DNA from 3 places in the Micromonospora sp. CPCC 205558 genome. Region 1 is predicted to be linked to each of the others. Evidence: riboswitches for the same ligand, from Rfam matches in the RefSeq annotation. Region 1 holds a riboswitch; each other region holds the start of a gene.
The links. A riboswitch is a leader RNA that binds a small molecule or an ion and turns the genes downstream of it on or off. The one in region 1 is predicted to bind cyclic di-AMP.

Region 1 (5,268 bases):
GGTGTCGGCGAACAGTGCGAGCAGGTCGCCGACCTGCCGGTCGGCCTCGGCCGGGTGCCGGAACCGGCCGGCCGGGTTGAGGGTGTACTCGTTGCGTCGTCCGACCCGGGTGCGGTGCAGGTAGCCGCCCGCCTCCAGGTCGGCAACGATCGCCTGTGCGGCCCGTTCGGTCACGCCGACCTCGGCTGCGACGTCGCGCAGCCGGGCGGTCGGATCGCGGCCGATGGCCAGCAGGACGTGCCCGTGATTGGTGAGGAACGTCCAGTTCCGCCCGCCGTCGGTGTCGCCCGTCACCGTGCTCGTCATCGTGTGACCGCCTTCCTGGATGTCCGCCTGCCCTCGCGAGAGTCTTGTCGGTCCCGCCCTGGGTTGGTTGCCCAGGGGGCGACCGGGGTCAACGTATGAAATCTAAATCACGTATACCTTGACGTATCTTAGGGTGCGTGTGACGGTGGAGCGCGAGTGAGCGCCCGCCACCCGGCCGGCGGAAAAGTCGGTTTGACCAGGTGAAATGCGTCGATACGAGGTGCGGGATGAGCCATATCGGGAGCGCCGGCGGTCAGCCGGGTTCGCAGCGGACCACCGACCGAGCGTCCGCGCCCAGCGAGCCGGCCCGGGCGTACGCGGAGCTGGTATCCGGCAATCGACGCTTCGTCGGCGGCACGCCACGCCACCCCAACCAGGATGCCGGGCACCGGGCCGCCGTGGCCGACGGGCAACACCCGTTCGCGGTGATCGTCGGCTGCTCCGACTCCCGGCTGGCCGCCGAGATCATTTTCGACCGAGGGCTGGGTGACCTGTTCGTGGTTCGCACGGCCGGGCACACCGCCGGCCCCGAGGTGCTCGGCAGCGTCGAGTACGCGGTGACCGTGCTCGGCACTCCGCTGGTGGTGGTGCTCGGCCACGACTCGTGCGGTGCGGTGCAGGCCGCCCGAGAGTCCGCCGCGACCGGTACCGCACCGAGTGGCCATCTGCGCGCGGTGGTCGACGCCGTGCTGCCCAGCCTGCGCCGGGCCGAGGCCGAGGGCGTGGATGACATTGACGGCATTGTCGACATCCACATCGCACAGACCGTCGCGACGTTGCTCGGGCAGTCCCCGGTGCTTGCCGACGAGGTGACGCGGGGGCGGTGCGCGGTGGTGGGGATGTCCTACCGGCTGGCCGCCGGAGCGGCACGCCCGGTGGCCGCCGTGCCGGCAGGCTTCGCGACGCTGGACTCCCCGGCCACCGTTTGACGCGACGAGGGCCGCTCCGCGTCACGCGGAACGGCCCTCGACGGGGATCGAGCGGGTCAGAGCAGCGACATGTGGACGTGGTCGGTGTGGTTCGATGGCCCGCTGTACGACTTCCAGCCGGTGGCCGGGAACCAGATCTGCCGGTTCCAGATCACGTAGTAGATGCCGAGCCGGTCGGCGTTACGGATGAGGAACGCGGCGACGTTGTTGCCGTACGTCCGGGTGTCTTCGTTGTGCCACGGCGAGAAGCCGCTCTTCTGGAGCGACCAGTCGCAGGCGCGGCCCTTTGGGTGCTCCCACGGCCCACCGGAGCGGTAGCAGCCGACGAACCGGTTGAAGCCGGCCCGCTTGACCTCCTTGTACGCGTGCAGCGTGCGGGGGGTGACGCAGCCGGACGTGGTGGGGTCGTTCTCGCTGCACGACTGGGCCTTCCAGTCACCGTCGGCCGTGCGACCCGGGCCGATCTTCGCGACCGGAGAGGTGGCGTCCACCAGGCCGCCGGTGAAGCCCTTACCGCCGACGAGGGAGAGCGCCTTGTCGGCCTCGCTCTTCCGCTTCGCCATCAGGGCGGTCTGCTTCTGCTGCTCCCGAACCTCCGTGTCGAGGGCCAGCTTGGCCTGCTCGGCGCGGGCCTTCACCTCGTTGACCTCGGAGAGCTTCTTCTCGTTGACCATGTTCATCTCGTCGAGCACGGCCGCGCGCTGGACGAACGAGTCGGGGGCGTCGCTCTCCAGCAGCATCGCGATCGCGCCGATCCGGCCGGTCCGGTAGGCCTGGGCGGCGATCTGCCCGACCTGCGGGGCCAGCGCTGCCAGGTCGGCGTTGGCCCGGTCGACCTCCGCGGCCAACTCGCTCTGCCGCTTCTTGGATTTGTCCAGCTTGGACTTGGCGGCGGAGTAGTCGCGGTTGGCCTGCTCGATGACGTCGTTGAGCAGCTTGGGCTCGCCGTCCTCCTCGTGCCCGGACGGTGTGGGGTTCGTCGGGGCGGCGACCGCCGGGATTGGCCCGGCGAGCACGGTCAGTGCGGCGATCACGGCCACCGCGGGTGTCAACCAGCGGCGTAGGGGTGCCGTCACAATGTTCCCTTCCGTCGACCGCCGACCGGGTTAGCTGACGGGTTCGGGGCGGAAGCGGCCCCTACCGCTGACGCGGATTCACCCCAGGTACCTGGGTCCCCGGCTCGCCGGTTGGCGATTGGGCGGTGGCACCGCAGGCGCCGCTTCGCGCCTTCATCGGTAACCGGCAGCGAGGTTACCCGAGAGTCGACCGGGTGAGCTACGCCTGGATGCCGATCAAAAGCGTCATTTCGCCATAACGTTAAGTGACCAGTGACGCGGTTCTCAGGGTGGATGCCCGATCTGGTCACGCTGAGGAGTGTCACCATGCCGTATCCGTGCTCCTGTTCGACTCCGGCCACCGGTCGGTGGCCTCGGATGGGGGTGCGGCCCGCGGCCGGTTCAGCTCGTTGGAGCCGGCCGTTCGCGGTGAGATGAGTGCGGCCAGTGCCTCCGTGCGACGCGGCTGGGGTCGCGACGCGGGCGTGTCGGCGGACGGCGTCGCATCGGTGCGCCCGGCGGCGGTCACGACGGCGGCCAGCCCGGTGGTCAGCGGCACGGCGGCGATCAGACCGAGGGTGGCGACCGCGCTGCGGACGATCTCCTGAGCGAGGAACTCACTGGTGAGGATCTGCCCGATCGGTCGCGAGTCGGCGGTGAGCAGGAGCAACAGGGGTAGCGAGGCGCCCGCGTACGCCAGGACGATGGTGTTGACGGTGGAGGCGATGTGCGCGCGGCCGACCCGGGTGGCCGCCCGGTACAGCTGCAACCGGGTCAGCCCGGGGTTGGCGTTCGCCAATTCGGTGACGGTGGCCGCCTGGGTGACAGTCACGTCGTCGAGCACTCCGAGCGATCCGATGATGATCCCGGCGAGCAGCAGACCGTGCAGGTCCACGTCGCCCTGGAACATCGACAGGGTGGTGGCGTCCTCGCTGCCGAAGCCGGTGAGGTGGGTCGCGGCCGTAGCGATGGTGGCGAGTACGCCGGTCAGCACCAGGCTGCCCAGGGTGCCGAGCACAGCGACAGAGGTCTGTGCGGTGACCCCGTGCGTCAGATAGAGCACCACGAACATGATCAGGGCGGCGCCCACCACCGCCACCAGCAGTGGTGACCTGCCGGCGCCGATGCCCGGCAGCACGAAGGTGAGCAGGATGGCGAAGCTGGCGGCCAACCCGGCGAGCGCGGCCAGACCCCGCCACCGGCCGAACGCGACGATCGCGGCCGCGAAGACCACCGCCAGCCACACCATCGGGGTGCCGCGCTGGTGCTCGGCGATGTTCCAGTTGCTGGTGGTGGGATCGGTGGGATCGGCCAGCTCGACCAGGATGACCTTGTCGCCGACCTCGACCCGTGGTGCGCCGGGTCCGTCCGGCACCGGGGTCCGTACCTGTTGGCCGGCGGTCGGCCCGTCGTCCACCCGGACGTCGACAGTGCCGCACCGTCGGTCGCCGACCCCCGGTGTGCCGTCGGGGACCGACGGCATCGGCGGGCACGGCTCGCTCACCACCCGGGTGACCGTGCCGGAGTAGCGCGGCAGGTCCGCGCCACCGTCGGTCTGCGGTGACCCGCTGCGCGGCCAGAGCAGCACCGCGGCGAGCACGGTGGCGACGAAGAGGGGTACCACCGTCACGACGAGGATCCGTCGCGCCCTCGGTGGGGCGGACGGAGCCGGGCGGGTGTGGTCGGAACCCAAGGCGAGACTCCCAACGATCCAGTGCGGGGTACGGGTCAGCGGGCCGGGCGGTTCACCGTTTCGGTGGGAATGCGGCGGGCGGCGGGGCGTATCGCTGCCAGACGACCGCTTGATCACGGACGGTCAGTGTTCGGCCTGGTCGGCCGGGGGGCGACGTCAGGTCGTGGCGGCGTCGGTGCCCAACTGTGCAGCGGCATACGGAGGGCCATCGCGGGAGATGCTAGCCAGCCCGCCCGCGGGTTGCAGGTCGTGGCGGAGTGTCGGGTGGCCGAACCACTCGCGTGACGGCCCCCGGGGCGGCATGTTGGAACCATGCCCGCTCCGTCACCGCCCGAACCCGATCACCCGCAGCGCGCCGGACCCACGCCGCACGACAAGCACGCCGGGCACGACAAGCACGCCGGGCACGATCCGGCGATGTTCCGCCGCCGGTTCTGGGTCTGCCTGGTGTTGACCATCCCGGTGGTGCTGACGAGTCATCTCGTGTCGAATCAGTTGGGCCTGGCCGGGGAGGGTGTTCCCGGGCGGCCCTGGGTGGGCCCGGTGCTCGGCTCGGTGGTGTTCTGGTGGGGCGGTTGGCCGTTCCTGGTCGGCGCGGTCCGCGAGGTGCGGGACCGGGCGCCCGGGATGATGCTGCTGGTCGCGATGGCGATCACCGTCGCGTACGCCGCGTCCCTGGCGACCAGCCTCGGCGCCTTCGACCTGGACTTCTGGTGGGAGTTGGCCGCGCTGGTCACCATCATGCTGCTCGGGCACTGGCAGGAGATGAAGGCCATCGGGCAGGCGCAGGGCGCGTTGGCGGCGCTGGCCGCGCTGTTGCCGGACGAGGCCGAACGGGTGGCGGCGGACGGACGGGTCGAGGCGGTGCCGGTGACCGGTCTGCGGATCGGGGACGTGGTGCTGGTCCGGCCGGGAGGTCGGGTGCCGGCGGACGGCCGGGTGGTCGAGGGCGGTGCCGAGCTGGACGAGTCGATGATCACCGGCGAGTCGCGACCGGTCGCCCGGTCGACGGGCGACCGGGTGGTGGCCGGCACCGTCGCCACCGACTCGGCGATCCGGGTACGCGTGGAGGCGGTGGGTGAGCAGACGGCCCTCGCCGGCATCGAGCGGATGGTCGCGCAGGCCCAGGCCTCCGGTGGACGGGCCCAGCTGTTGGCCGACCGGTTCGCCGCCGCGCTGTTCTACCTGGCCACCGGCACCGCCGTGCTGACCGTGCTGGTCTGGACCGCGCTCGGTCAGCCGGACGAGGCGGTGGTCCGTGCGGTCACCGTCCTGGTGATCGCCT
Region 2 (5,268 bases), on a different contig from region 1:
ACGTGCCGGCAAACCGGTGCAGGTGTCCAGCATCAACACCATGCCCGTCGCCGGGTTCCGTAGACCTGGCTGATCCACCTCGCGCAACACGACGGCCCCCGGTCACCGACCGGGGGCCGTCGTGGTTCTCAGCGAGGCGCGCCCACCGGGGACGGCAACAGCTGCACGTCGGCGAGGTCGACGTACATGATCCGGTGGCCGAACTGGATCTGCGCGTAGCGGTTCTTGCCGCGAATCACCGTCCAGTCGCCGGGCGAGGAGCCGTCGAACGTGCTGGCCCGGTAGTACTCGCCGGCCAGCACCGCGCCGACGGCGTACCGCTGCCCGGCGGCCAGGGTGTACTGCAGGGGCGAGATGGTCTGGTAGGGCACCCCGTCCGGGTACGCCGCCTGCTCCGGGTACGCCCGTCCGTACACCGGGATGGTGGCCCGTCCGGGCTTCGGCGTGGCCACCACACCGACGGTCCAGCTGGCGGTCGGCGCGGACGCCGGGTTGTGGAACCAGGCCCGCTGCCCGAGGTACCAGATCGCCGTCCAGTCGCCCTGCCGCCCGGCCAGCGCGTACGTCTGCCCGGCGGATGCCCGGGCACCGTGGTCCGACACGGCCATCGTGTTCGGGGTGCCGTTCGGGCGCAGTGCGATGTCGTTGACCAGCGGCGCGTCAGCGGACGGTGCGCTCCGCAGCACCACCGCCGAGGAGCCGCGCGGCGCGCACGGCACGCCCGCGGTGACGCAGCCGGTGAACGCCGGCTGGTTGGTGGCGTAGTCCGGGTCGATCCGGACGAGCCCGGTGGCCGGCGTGCCGGTGTCCAGTCGAGGTGCGTGCAGCAGGTCGAAGTAGTGCGTCCAGTCCCAGTACGGCCCCGGGTCCCAGTGCATTCCGGGCACGGTCGCGGCGGTGGTGCCGGGCACGTTGTCGTGCCCGATGATGTGCTGGCGGTCCAGTGGGATGCCCAGCCGCAGCGCCAGATGCCGGACCAGCTTCGCCGAGGTCCGGTACATCGCCTCGGTGTACCAGGTCCCCTGCGCCGCGAAGCCCTCGTGTTCCAGCCCGATCGACTTCGCGTTCACGTACCAGTTGCCGGCGTGCCAGCCGACGTCCTTGGTCAACACATGCTGGGCGATGTGCCCGTCGACCGAGCGCAGCGAGTAGTGCCAGCTCACGTAGGTCGGATCCTGGACGAGTTGCAGGGTCGTCGCCCAACTCGCCTCGGTGTCGTGGATGACGATGTATTCGATTTTCTGCCGGGCGGGCCGGTCGGAGAGGTCGTGGTTGCCGTAGTCCCCGTCGCCGAACGCTTCGTAGGGGGCCGGGATCCACTCGCAGGAGATGGTGCGCGGGCACTCCACCCCGTCCGGGCGGGCCAGCCGGCGCAGGCCCAGACGGTCCAACCAGGAACGTTCGGGTCGCACCGCGCGGGCCGGCAGGGTGATCCGCTGGCCGTCGTCGGTCATCCGGGACGCGCCCGCGCCGATGGTGGTGAAGACCTCGTCGGCGAAGGCGGCGGCGGCGTCGGCGCTGTCCGCGCCGGAGTAGCGGGCCACCGCGCCGTACCAGGCAGCCGGGTCGGTGTCCGCGCCCACCGGAGCGCCCAACTCCCGTTGGTACGCGCTCAGCAGCGCGGCCCCACCCCGGATGTTGAGGCCGGCGTCGGTGCGTAGCGCCTCGGGGGCGACGCCGGTCAGCGTGGCGGCGGCGTCCACGGTCTGCAACGCGGTGGTGGACGGCGCTGGGGCCTCGACCGGCCGGGGCGCGGGGACCCGGGCGGGACGGGAGTCGTCGCCGCGTGGGTCCTCGGCTCCGGCGTCGTGGTGACCGCGCCCGGGTAGGGCGGCCACGTGCCGCGCATCGGTCAGGTGCATCGGGCCGTAGCCGCCACTGGTGCTCGGTGTGCCGGCGTTGGCGTCCCAGCGCGACTCCAGGTAGGAGACGCCGAGCAACACGACCGTCGGCACGCCGTACTCGGTGGCTGCGGCGGCGTACTGCTGCTGGCGGTCGGTGGTTGGCGCGGCGGCGGCCGGGCCGGCGGAGAATGGCACCGTGGTCGCTGCGGCGACCACGGTGGCGGCGAGCAGTGCGCGCCAGCCGGCGGACAGGGTTGAATGGTGCATCGAACCCCCTAGATTCTCGCGGAGTGAGGTCAGGTCACCATCGCGCCGCCCGGCAGGCCAGGTCAATACCTTTCTATCTATCGAAGCGTGCGGAAAGAATTCTTCACACACGGTCGGTGACCTCGCCCAATCGGTACGGAGTGTCACGGCCGAACGGGTTGCGGATCGGTAACAAGCGTCTCTACTCTGGTCATTCGTCGGCCCGACAGCAGCTCCGCCCAACCCGGGCGGTAACGGACCGACACCGCCGAGTCGTTTCCGAGCGAACCGGGGACCCAGGTCCCTCGGGGTGAATCCGCAGCCACTGCGGTAGGGCGCCGACTTCCCGCCCGAACCCGTCAGCTAACCCGGTAGGCGGTCAGGAAGAAGGAGTACGGAACCCCGGTGGCACTCCATGCCCCGCGGCCGTCGTCCGAGCGGTCGGCATCAGCCGGCCCTGCGTCGATCGTGCCGCGCCCACGCTGGTCCCGCTTCACCACCGCACTCGCCGCGCTGGCCGGCATCGCCGTCGTCCTGACCGGCAGTGCCACGGCGGCCCACGCCGACCCGTCCGTCGCCGAGATCGAGCGCCAGATCGACGCCGACTGGAACAAGCTCGAACCGATCATCGAACGGCACAACGCCACCCGCGCCGACCTCGCCGCGAAGCGCAAGCAGGCCGACGCGCTGGCCGCCCGGATCGCCCCGCTGGAGCGTCAGGTCGACGCCGCGTTGGACAAGGTCGGCGCCCTGGCCGCACGTGCCTACATGGGTGAGAACGTCTCGACCGTCAACGCCGTACTGGGCAGCCGGTCGCCCAGCGAGGTGGTCGGCCAGCTCGAAATCCTCGACCGCTTCGCGCACAACCAGCAGAAGGACGTACGCCAGGTGGCCGACCTGCGCGACCAGCTGGCCGCGCAGAAGGCGCCGCTCGACGAGATGGTGTCCCAGCTGGCCCGCACCGAAGCTCAGTTGGCGGCGAAGAAGAAGCAGATCAACGAAGAGATCGACCGCCTGCAGAAGCTGCGCCTCAAGGTGTACGGCAACGGCGGCGGCGGCCCGCTGCGCCCGGCGCCCTGCCCGGGTAGCTACCCCGGCGGCGCCGCAGGTACCGCGGTCAAGTTCGCCTGCGCGCAGATCGGCAAGCCCTACGTGTGGGGTGCCGAGGGCCCGAACTCGTACGACTGCTCCGGGCTGATGCTGGCCGCCTGGGCGAAGGCCGGCGTGTCCCTGCCGCACAACGCCGCCGCGCAGAGCCGGGTCACGAAGAACGTCAGCAGGGGCGACCTGCGCCCCGGCGACCTGGTCTTCTACTACAGCGACATCCACCACGTCGGCATGTACGTCGGCGGCGGCTGGGTGGTGCACGCCTCGCAGGCCGGTCAACCGGTCAAGATGAAGAAGGTCGACGACGGCCCGATCCACAGCTACGGCCGCCCAGGCTGACCCTTGGATGACCGAAGGGCCCGTCGCGATCCGTCGCGGCGGGCCCTCGTCGTCTCGGTCCTAGCGGCTGAACCTCAGCGGGTGGGCCAGGTGCGCCAGTGCTGCCAGGCGCGGCTGGGTGTCGGCCCCCGCTGGCCCTGGTAGCGCGAGCCGTAGACCACCGAGCCGTACGGGTGCTCGGCCGGCGAGGAGAGCCGGAAGATGCAGAGCTGGCCGATCTTCATGCCCGGCCACAGGGTGATCGGCAGGTTCGCCACGTTCGAGAGTTCCAGCGTCACGTGACCCGAGAAGCCCGGGTCGATGAAACCCGCGGTGGAGTGCGTGAGCAGCCCGAGCCGGCCCAGGGAGCTCTTGCCCTCCAGCCGGCCGGCGAGCTGGTCGCCCAGCGAGATGACCTCCAGTGTCGAGGCGAGGACGAACTCCCCCGGGTGCAGCACGAACGGCTCGCCGTCGGGGACCTCGACCACCGAGGTCAGGTCGTCCTGCTGCATGGCGGGATCGATGTGGGTGTAGAGGTGGTTGTTGAAGACCCGGAACAGCCGGTCGAGTCGGACGTCGATGCTGGACGGTTGGACCAGGGTGGGCTCGAACGGCTCCAGGCCCAGCGTGCCGGCCTTGATCTCGGAGACCAGGTCGCGGTCGGAGAGCAGCATCGGACCACCATAGCCGCGTCGCCAAAAGTGGCCGGATTCGGTGCCGGTGACCAGCGCGTCGAGGTCGCTGCTCGTACATTTGTTCGATAGAATGCCCACATGGCTTCCTGGTCCGAATTCGCCGCCGACGAGCCCCGACTCGCCGACGGGATCCGCGTTCTCCTCCAGCAGTACGGGCCGGGCTTCGGCTATCTGGCCACGGTCCGCGCCGACGGCGGGCCCCGCGTCCATCCGGTCTCCCCGGTCATCACCACCGAGGGGCTGTTCTGCTTCATCATCGACTCGCCCAAGCGCCGTGACCTCGAACGGGACGGCCGCTACGCGCTGCACTCGTTCCCCGCTGAGGAGAGCGACGACGAGGCGTACGTGGCGGGGCGGGCCCGTCCGGTGACCGATCCGGTCCGGGTGGCGCAGCTGGCGCAGAGCGCCCGGGCCGAGCCGCAGGTCGACTGGCGGCTCTTCGAGTTCACCATCGACGTGGCGATGCTCACCCGACGTGAGCAGCACATTGCTGGGGTGCCGGGGCTCGCGCCGGGTCGGCCGGCCGTGCGGGTCTGGCTCGACCCAAACTCCCCGTCGGCGGTGGCCGCCCCACTGGCCGTCCCGCCGGCGCGCCCGACCCGCCTCAGCCGTGACGTCCAGTGCACGGCCGCCTGACCGCAGGCCGGAAGATCATCGGTGCCGGCTCCGTCGTCACGGAGCCGGCACCGGGCGTACGCGTCGCCCGGCCCGGCGTTCCGCCGCCTCGCCCGGCCCGGCGTGCCCCCACCTCACCCCGCCTGGTCCGGCCCGGCCCGACGTGTCCCCATCCCTACCCTCACCCGGCCCGGCGTTCCGCCGCTCCGCATGATCAACTCGGTTTGGGTGAAACCGCGGTGTCCCGGCGCTTCGGACGCCCCGACTTTCAGGAAGTCGAGTGGATCAACCCGGGTCGCCCCGAGCCGTGCGGTATGCGGACACCTCCAGTCGGCGGGGGTACCTGGGTGCACGGGCACGACGACTCGGGTACAGTGGTGCCGCTTGCGGGTGTAGTTCAATGGCAGAACATCAGCTTCCCAAGCTGACAGTGCGGGTTCGAT
Region 3 (5,268 bases), on a different contig from region 1:
GAGGCTCGCAGGCCCTCGCCGAGGGCGAGGTTGTACAGCTCGTCGATCTCATGCCGGCTCAGCGGATGCCCGGGCACGTCGACGATCTCCCGCCGGGAGCCCTCCCGGCGATCGTGCACGTACCCACCGCTGCCGGAGTCGCGGACCACCACCTTGAGGTCCACGCCCTCGCTGAGCAGCAGCGGCTCCAGCACCTGGCCGATCTCGCCACCGAGGGCGGCGCAGAGCACCACGTCGACACCGAGGGAGATCACCATCCGGGCCTGCCAGACGCCCTGCCCGCCGGGGTGCAGGTGCAGCTCGGGGTGGTCGTTGGGCTGGTCCACGGTCACCGTCAGCTGTGGCGTGGGCGCGAAGACCATCACGTGCCCGCTCATTGGTCGTCGCCGTTCATCGGGCCGCCCTCCGGCGCCTTCGGAAGATTCGCACTAACTGACCTTAATAGGGCAGGTAGTGGCAGGTCGCCGCATCGGCCCGCCCCGTCGCGGTCGCTGGGGCCGGTCGGGCGTTGCCAGCCGGACATCGGTACGGGACGATCGGGCGACCAACCACGGCGGGAGACGGTGTGCTCAGCAGCGATACCTTCAGCTACACCGTCCAGGCCCGCTGCTCACTGGCCGAGGCGGCAGCGCTGCTCAGCGACCTGACCCGGCAGGGTGAGCTGCATCCGCTGATCGTCCGGGTCCGCCGGGTGCCGCCCCGGTCCGGAGCGCAGGCCAGCTACACGATCAACGACCGGTTGATGGCCGGCCCGCTGCGCTTCCAGACCACCTACCACGCGGACGTGCTGATCAGCGAGGCCGACGAGATCGTCATGGTGGCCCGCCAGTGGCCAGCCACCACGGTGCGCAACCACACCCGGCTGCGCGCCGAGCCGGACGGCCTGGTCCGCATCGACGTGGAGATCACCCTCACCGCGCCGAAGCCGCTGTTCCGGTACGCGTTCCGCCAGGCCCGAGCCGCCCACCTCGCCCTCGCGACCCGGCTGGGCGCGGCCCTCGACCGCACCGGCGAACCGCCACCCACCTGACCCGCCCCGCCCCGCCACCCCGCCACCCCGCCGCCCCGCCCCGCCACCCCGCCGCCCCGCCCCGCCACCCCGCTTCATGATCGCGCTCAATCGTGGATGTAGTGGCCTCCTGACGCATCGAGGCCACTACATCATGGATCGAGCACGATCATCGGTGTGCGGCGGTCGCTACTGCCGTGCGGTAGCGCGGCCACCGCCGGTGCGGGTGGCTGCGGCGGTGCGGGTGGCTGCGGCGGTGCGGCGGCGGCCCCACGGCTTGTAGGTGGAGAGCACCGTCGCGATGATCATCAGGCTCGTCGACACCGCCGGCGCGATGACCAGGTCGGCGCGATCGCGTGCGGGCAGGGCGGCGCCGACCGCTCCGGCGTGGCGCAGGTTCGGGGTGAGCAGGAACAGCACCAGCCCGACCATCACCGTGGTGAGCACGAGCTTGACCAGCACCCAGCGGTGGCGCAGCAGGCCCCACGGGGTGAGCAGCGAACTGGCGACTCCGATCACCCAGACCATGATGCTCAGCGGCGCGAACAGCACCGTGCCGATCAGGGCGCTGACCGGATAGACCACCGCCGGGTCGGCGCCCCGCTGCACGGCGACGCCGAGGGTGAGCAGCACCAGGTCGGTGCCGAGCCAGCCGAGCGAGGTGACGAGGTGCAGGGTGAGCAGCGCCTTGCGGGTGGTGGGTCGGATCCGAGGCATACCGCGATGCTGCCCGCCGGCCCCCGACCGGGTCGTCCGACGAGCGACGACATCAGGGGTACGCCCGGCGACGTAGCCCGGCCCCGGACGTGCGTGATGCCTGTGAGTCGCCAGGACGACTCACAGGCATCACCACGCGCGGGTCAGTAGACCGACAGGTGTACGTGGTTGGTGTGGTCGGTGGACGGGGTGCCGTGCGCCCCGCTGTACGACTTCCACCCGCTGCTGGGCAGCCAGATCTGCCGGTACCAGATCACGTAGAGCACGGCGAGCCGGTCCGCGTTGCGGATGAAGTACGCGGCCAGGTTGTTGCCGTAGGTCTTGTCGCCACCGGTCGCGGCGCCGCCGAAGCCACCCTTCTGCGCGGCGAAGTCGCAGGCCCGACCCTTCGGGTGTTCACCGGAGCCGCTGGGGCGGTGGCACGAGACGTACCGGGTGAAGCCTGCGGCCTTCGCCTGGTTGAGCGCGTGCAGGGTGCGCGGGGTGATGCACCCGCTGGCCGGCGTGGGGTCGTTGACGCTGCACGACTCCGACGGCCAGGAGCCGTCGGAGTTGCGGGGCGCCGCCGTCGCGTTGGCGGTGGAGGTGCCCCGGTTGGAGGTGTCGGCGGTGGTCCGCGTCTTGGGTGTGGTGGCCACGGCCAGGGCCCGTTCGGCCTGTTCCTTGCGCTTGGCCATCACCGTGACCTGCTTGCGCTGTTCGAGGATCTCGCTGTCCAGGGCGACCCGGGTGCGGTTGGCCTGGTCCTTGCTCTTCAACAGGTCGCGCAGCACCCGGTCCTCGTTGGCGGCCACCGCGTCCAGCGCGGCCGCCCGGTCCATGAAGCCTTCCGGAGTGCTGCTGTTGAGCAGCGCCGACATCGCGCCGAGCCGTCCGGTCCGGTACGCCACTTCGGCGATCTCGCCGACCTTGCCGTTGCGCTGGTCGATCTCGACCTCGATGGTCTTCAGCTGGGTGGCGAGCTGCTGCTGCCGTTGTACGGAGGTGTCCAGGGCGCGCTTCGCGTCCAGATAGCCCTTGCTGGCCGCCTCGAGTTGGGCGCGCAACGCCGGGGTGCCGCCCTCCTCGTCGGAGTCGGGTGCGGCAGCTCGCAGGCCGGTCGGGGGAGCGGCCGAGGCGGTGCCGGCCGGAAGCGCGACGCCGAGGGCGAACATCGCGACGATCAGGGCCGCCAGTCGGGCGGCGGGTGGTCGTGCTGGTGCCACTGCGCATGTCCTTCCGTCAGCCGCCGACCGGGTTAGCTGACGGGTTCGGGACGGAAGATCCCTACCGCTGACGCGGATGCACCCCAGGAACATGGTTCCCCGGTTCGCCCAGTTGGGCGATTAGGCGGCGACCGCCACCGGCGCCGGGAGGCGCCGCCTGGTGGAGGCCGGGACCGAGCCTACCGGTGCCGGTGGGGCGGCTGCAGCCAATGTGACGGACGGTGCGTGCGTCATCACCGAAAATTGGGCCGAAAGTCGAGCAATGCTCTGAAAAGCCCCGTCACCACTCGATGGAGCCACACGCTCCGGAGGTGGCACCGGGCTCGATCTGCAACGTCGCGTGCTCGATGCGGAAGTCGTCGTGCAGGGCCGTACGCGCCGCGGTGAGCACCGCGCCGACCTCCGCGCCGGGTGCCATGGTCAGGTGTGCCGAGGCCACCTCCATGCCCGAGGTGAGCGTCCAGACGTGCAGGTCGTGCACCTCGACGACACCGGGGACCGCCGCCAGCCGGTCGTGCACGGCGGTCACCTGGAGGTGCTCCGGTGCGGCCTGCACCAGGATGCGGATGGCGGCACGGGCCAGCCGCCAGGTACGCGGCAGGATGAACACGCCGATGGCGACCGCGACCAGGGGGTCGGCCCACCACCAGTCGGTGACCGTGATGAGCAGCGCCGCGCCGATGACGCCGAGCGAGCCGAGCAGGTCGCCGAGCACCTCCAGGTAGGCGCCCTGGAGGTTGATGCTCTCCCGAGCCCCGGCGCGCAGCAGGGCGAAGGCGGCGATGTTCGCGAGCAGGCCGAGCACGGCCACCGCGAGCATCGGGCCGGCGATTACCTCGTGTGGGTCGCCGAAACGGCGAAGCGCCTCGATCACCACGTAGATCGCGACGCCGGAGAGCAGGAGGGCGTTGGCCAGCGCGGCGAGCACCTCTAGTCGATAGAGCCCGAAGGTGCGCTGCGGATCGCCGGTGGCCCGCCGGGTCGCCGTGATCGCGGCGAGCGCCATCCCGATGCCGAGCACGTCGGTGAACATGTGCCCGGCGTCGGAGAGCAGGGCGAGCGAGCCGGTGCGCAGAGCGGCCACCGCCTCGACCATCATCAGGGTGGCGAGCAGCCCGAACGCCGCCCAGAGTCGACCCCGGTGCTGGTGTGCGGCATTGGCGACGGACCCATGGTGGTGGTCATGACCTGCGCCCACGAGAATTACCTTCCGCCGCCGGCCGGGACCCGGTCAAATGTATGCTCACATCGCTATGTGTGCAAGTGTACGCGCAGCGCCTCTCGCTGGCGGCAGTCCGCGCACGTCAGCCGGTCGGGTCGATGGTGGTGAGCCGCTGGGTGGCCCGGGAGAGCGCCACGTACAGGGTGCGTACCCCGGCACCCGGATCCGCCCGGATCTCACTCGGGGCGACCAGCACCACCCCGTCGTACTCCATGCCCTTGGCCTCCAAGCTGGTCACCACCTGCAACCTGGGCGCGCCGAGCGCGCCGAGCCAACCAGCGACCTCGTCGCGGCGGGGGACCGGCGTGATCACCCCGACCGTGCCCTCCACCTCGGCCAGCAGGCCGGCGGCGGCCTCCACGGTCGCGGTCTCCAACCCTGGCGCGGGCACCACCAGCTCGACCGGTTCGACGCCGGTGGAGCGGACGGCGGTCGGCAGCGGCAGGTCGGGGTAGAGCCGGCGGATCTCCGCCGCCGCCACCGCGAAGATCTCCGCCGAGTTGCGGTAGTTGGTGGTGAGCGTGAAATCGTGTCGCTTGCGCCGGCCCAGCGCCTGGTCGCGGGCTCGGGTCAACTCCTCCGGATCGCCGGTCCACGCGGTCTGCGCGGGGTCGCCCACCACGGTCCAGGAGGCCAGTCGGCCGCGCCGACCGAGCATCCGCCACTGCATCGGCGAGACGTCCTGCGCCTCGTCCACAACCACGTGCGCGTAATCCCGGTAGTCCTCCGGACGCTCCCGGGCCGCCGCGCGAGCGGCCCGCTGCCGTTCGCCGAGGGTGCTCAGCTCGCGGACACCACCGGCGAGCTGGAAGGGATCGCGTCGCGCCCGGGCCGGCTGCGCGGGCTTACCGAGCAGCGCGTCCAACTCGTCCAGCAGCGCCACGTCGGCGATGGTCAGCCCGGCCGAGTCCAGGTTCCGGTACGCGGCGTCGAGCAGCCGGATCTCCGCCGAGGAGAGGATCCCCCCGGCGTACCGGCGCAGCCGGTCCGGCTGCGCCAGCCAGCCGAGCACGTGCCGGGGGTGCAGCCGAGGCCACCACGCCTTGAGGAACTCCCGGAACTCCGACCGCTCGGCGATCTCCGCCTCGAAGGCCGGCTGCTCCGGCAGCCGACCG

Region 2: another riboswitch for cyclic di-AMP. It lies ahead of V6U86_RS08540 (C40 family peptidase); the one in region 1 lies ahead of V6U86_RS26420 (coiled-coil domain-containing protein).
Region 3: another riboswitch for cyclic di-AMP. It lies ahead of V6U86_RS06935 (coiled-coil domain-containing protein); the one in region 1 lies ahead of V6U86_RS26420 (coiled-coil domain-containing protein).

What each region holds. Positions count from the first base shown of each region.
Region 1 covers NZ_JBAKHR010000028.1:34,472-39,739, forward strand. Annotated here, with positions in the region: gene V6U86_RS26410 (helix-turn-helix transcriptional regulator) at 1-306, opposite strand, end outside; gene V6U86_RS26415 (carbonic anhydrase) at 534-1,235, shown strand; gene V6U86_RS26420 (coiled-coil domain-containing protein) at 1,292-2,311, opposite strand; cyclic di-AMP (ydaO/yuaA leader) riboswitch at 2,316-2,446, opposite strand; gene V6U86_RS26425 (YibE/F family protein) at 2,613-3,983, opposite strand; gene V6U86_RS26430 (heavy metal translocating P-type ATPase) at 4,296-5,268, shown strand, end outside.
Region 2 covers NZ_JBAKHR010000006.1:258,071-263,338, forward strand. Annotated here, with positions in the region: gene V6U86_RS08530 (C40 family peptidase) at 1-73, shown strand, start outside; gene V6U86_RS08535 (N-acetylmuramoyl-L-alanine amidase) at 129-2,111, opposite strand; cyclic di-AMP (ydaO/yuaA leader) riboswitch at 2,347-2,482, shown strand; gene V6U86_RS08540 (C40 family peptidase) at 2,559-3,536, shown strand; gene dcd (dCTP deaminase) at 3,611-4,189, opposite strand; gene V6U86_RS08550 (pyridoxamine 5'-phosphate oxidase family protein) at 4,289-4,846, shown strand; tRNA gene V6U86_RS08555 (tRNA-Gly) at 5,212-5,268, shown strand, end outside.
Region 3 covers NZ_JBAKHR010000005.1:402,892-408,159, reverse strand. Annotated here, with positions in the region: gene V6U86_RS06950 (1-phosphofructokinase family hexose kinase) at 1-377, opposite strand, end outside; gene V6U86_RS06945 (SRPBCC family protein) at 566-1,030, shown strand; gene V6U86_RS06940 (DUF2269 domain-containing protein) at 1,199-1,726, opposite strand; gene V6U86_RS06935 (coiled-coil domain-containing protein) at 1,870-2,931, opposite strand; cyclic di-AMP (ydaO/yuaA leader) riboswitch at 2,937-3,068, opposite strand; gene V6U86_RS06930 (cation diffusion facilitator family transporter) at 3,212-4,129, opposite strand; gene V6U86_RS06925 (HelD family protein) at 4,236-5,268, opposite strand, start outside.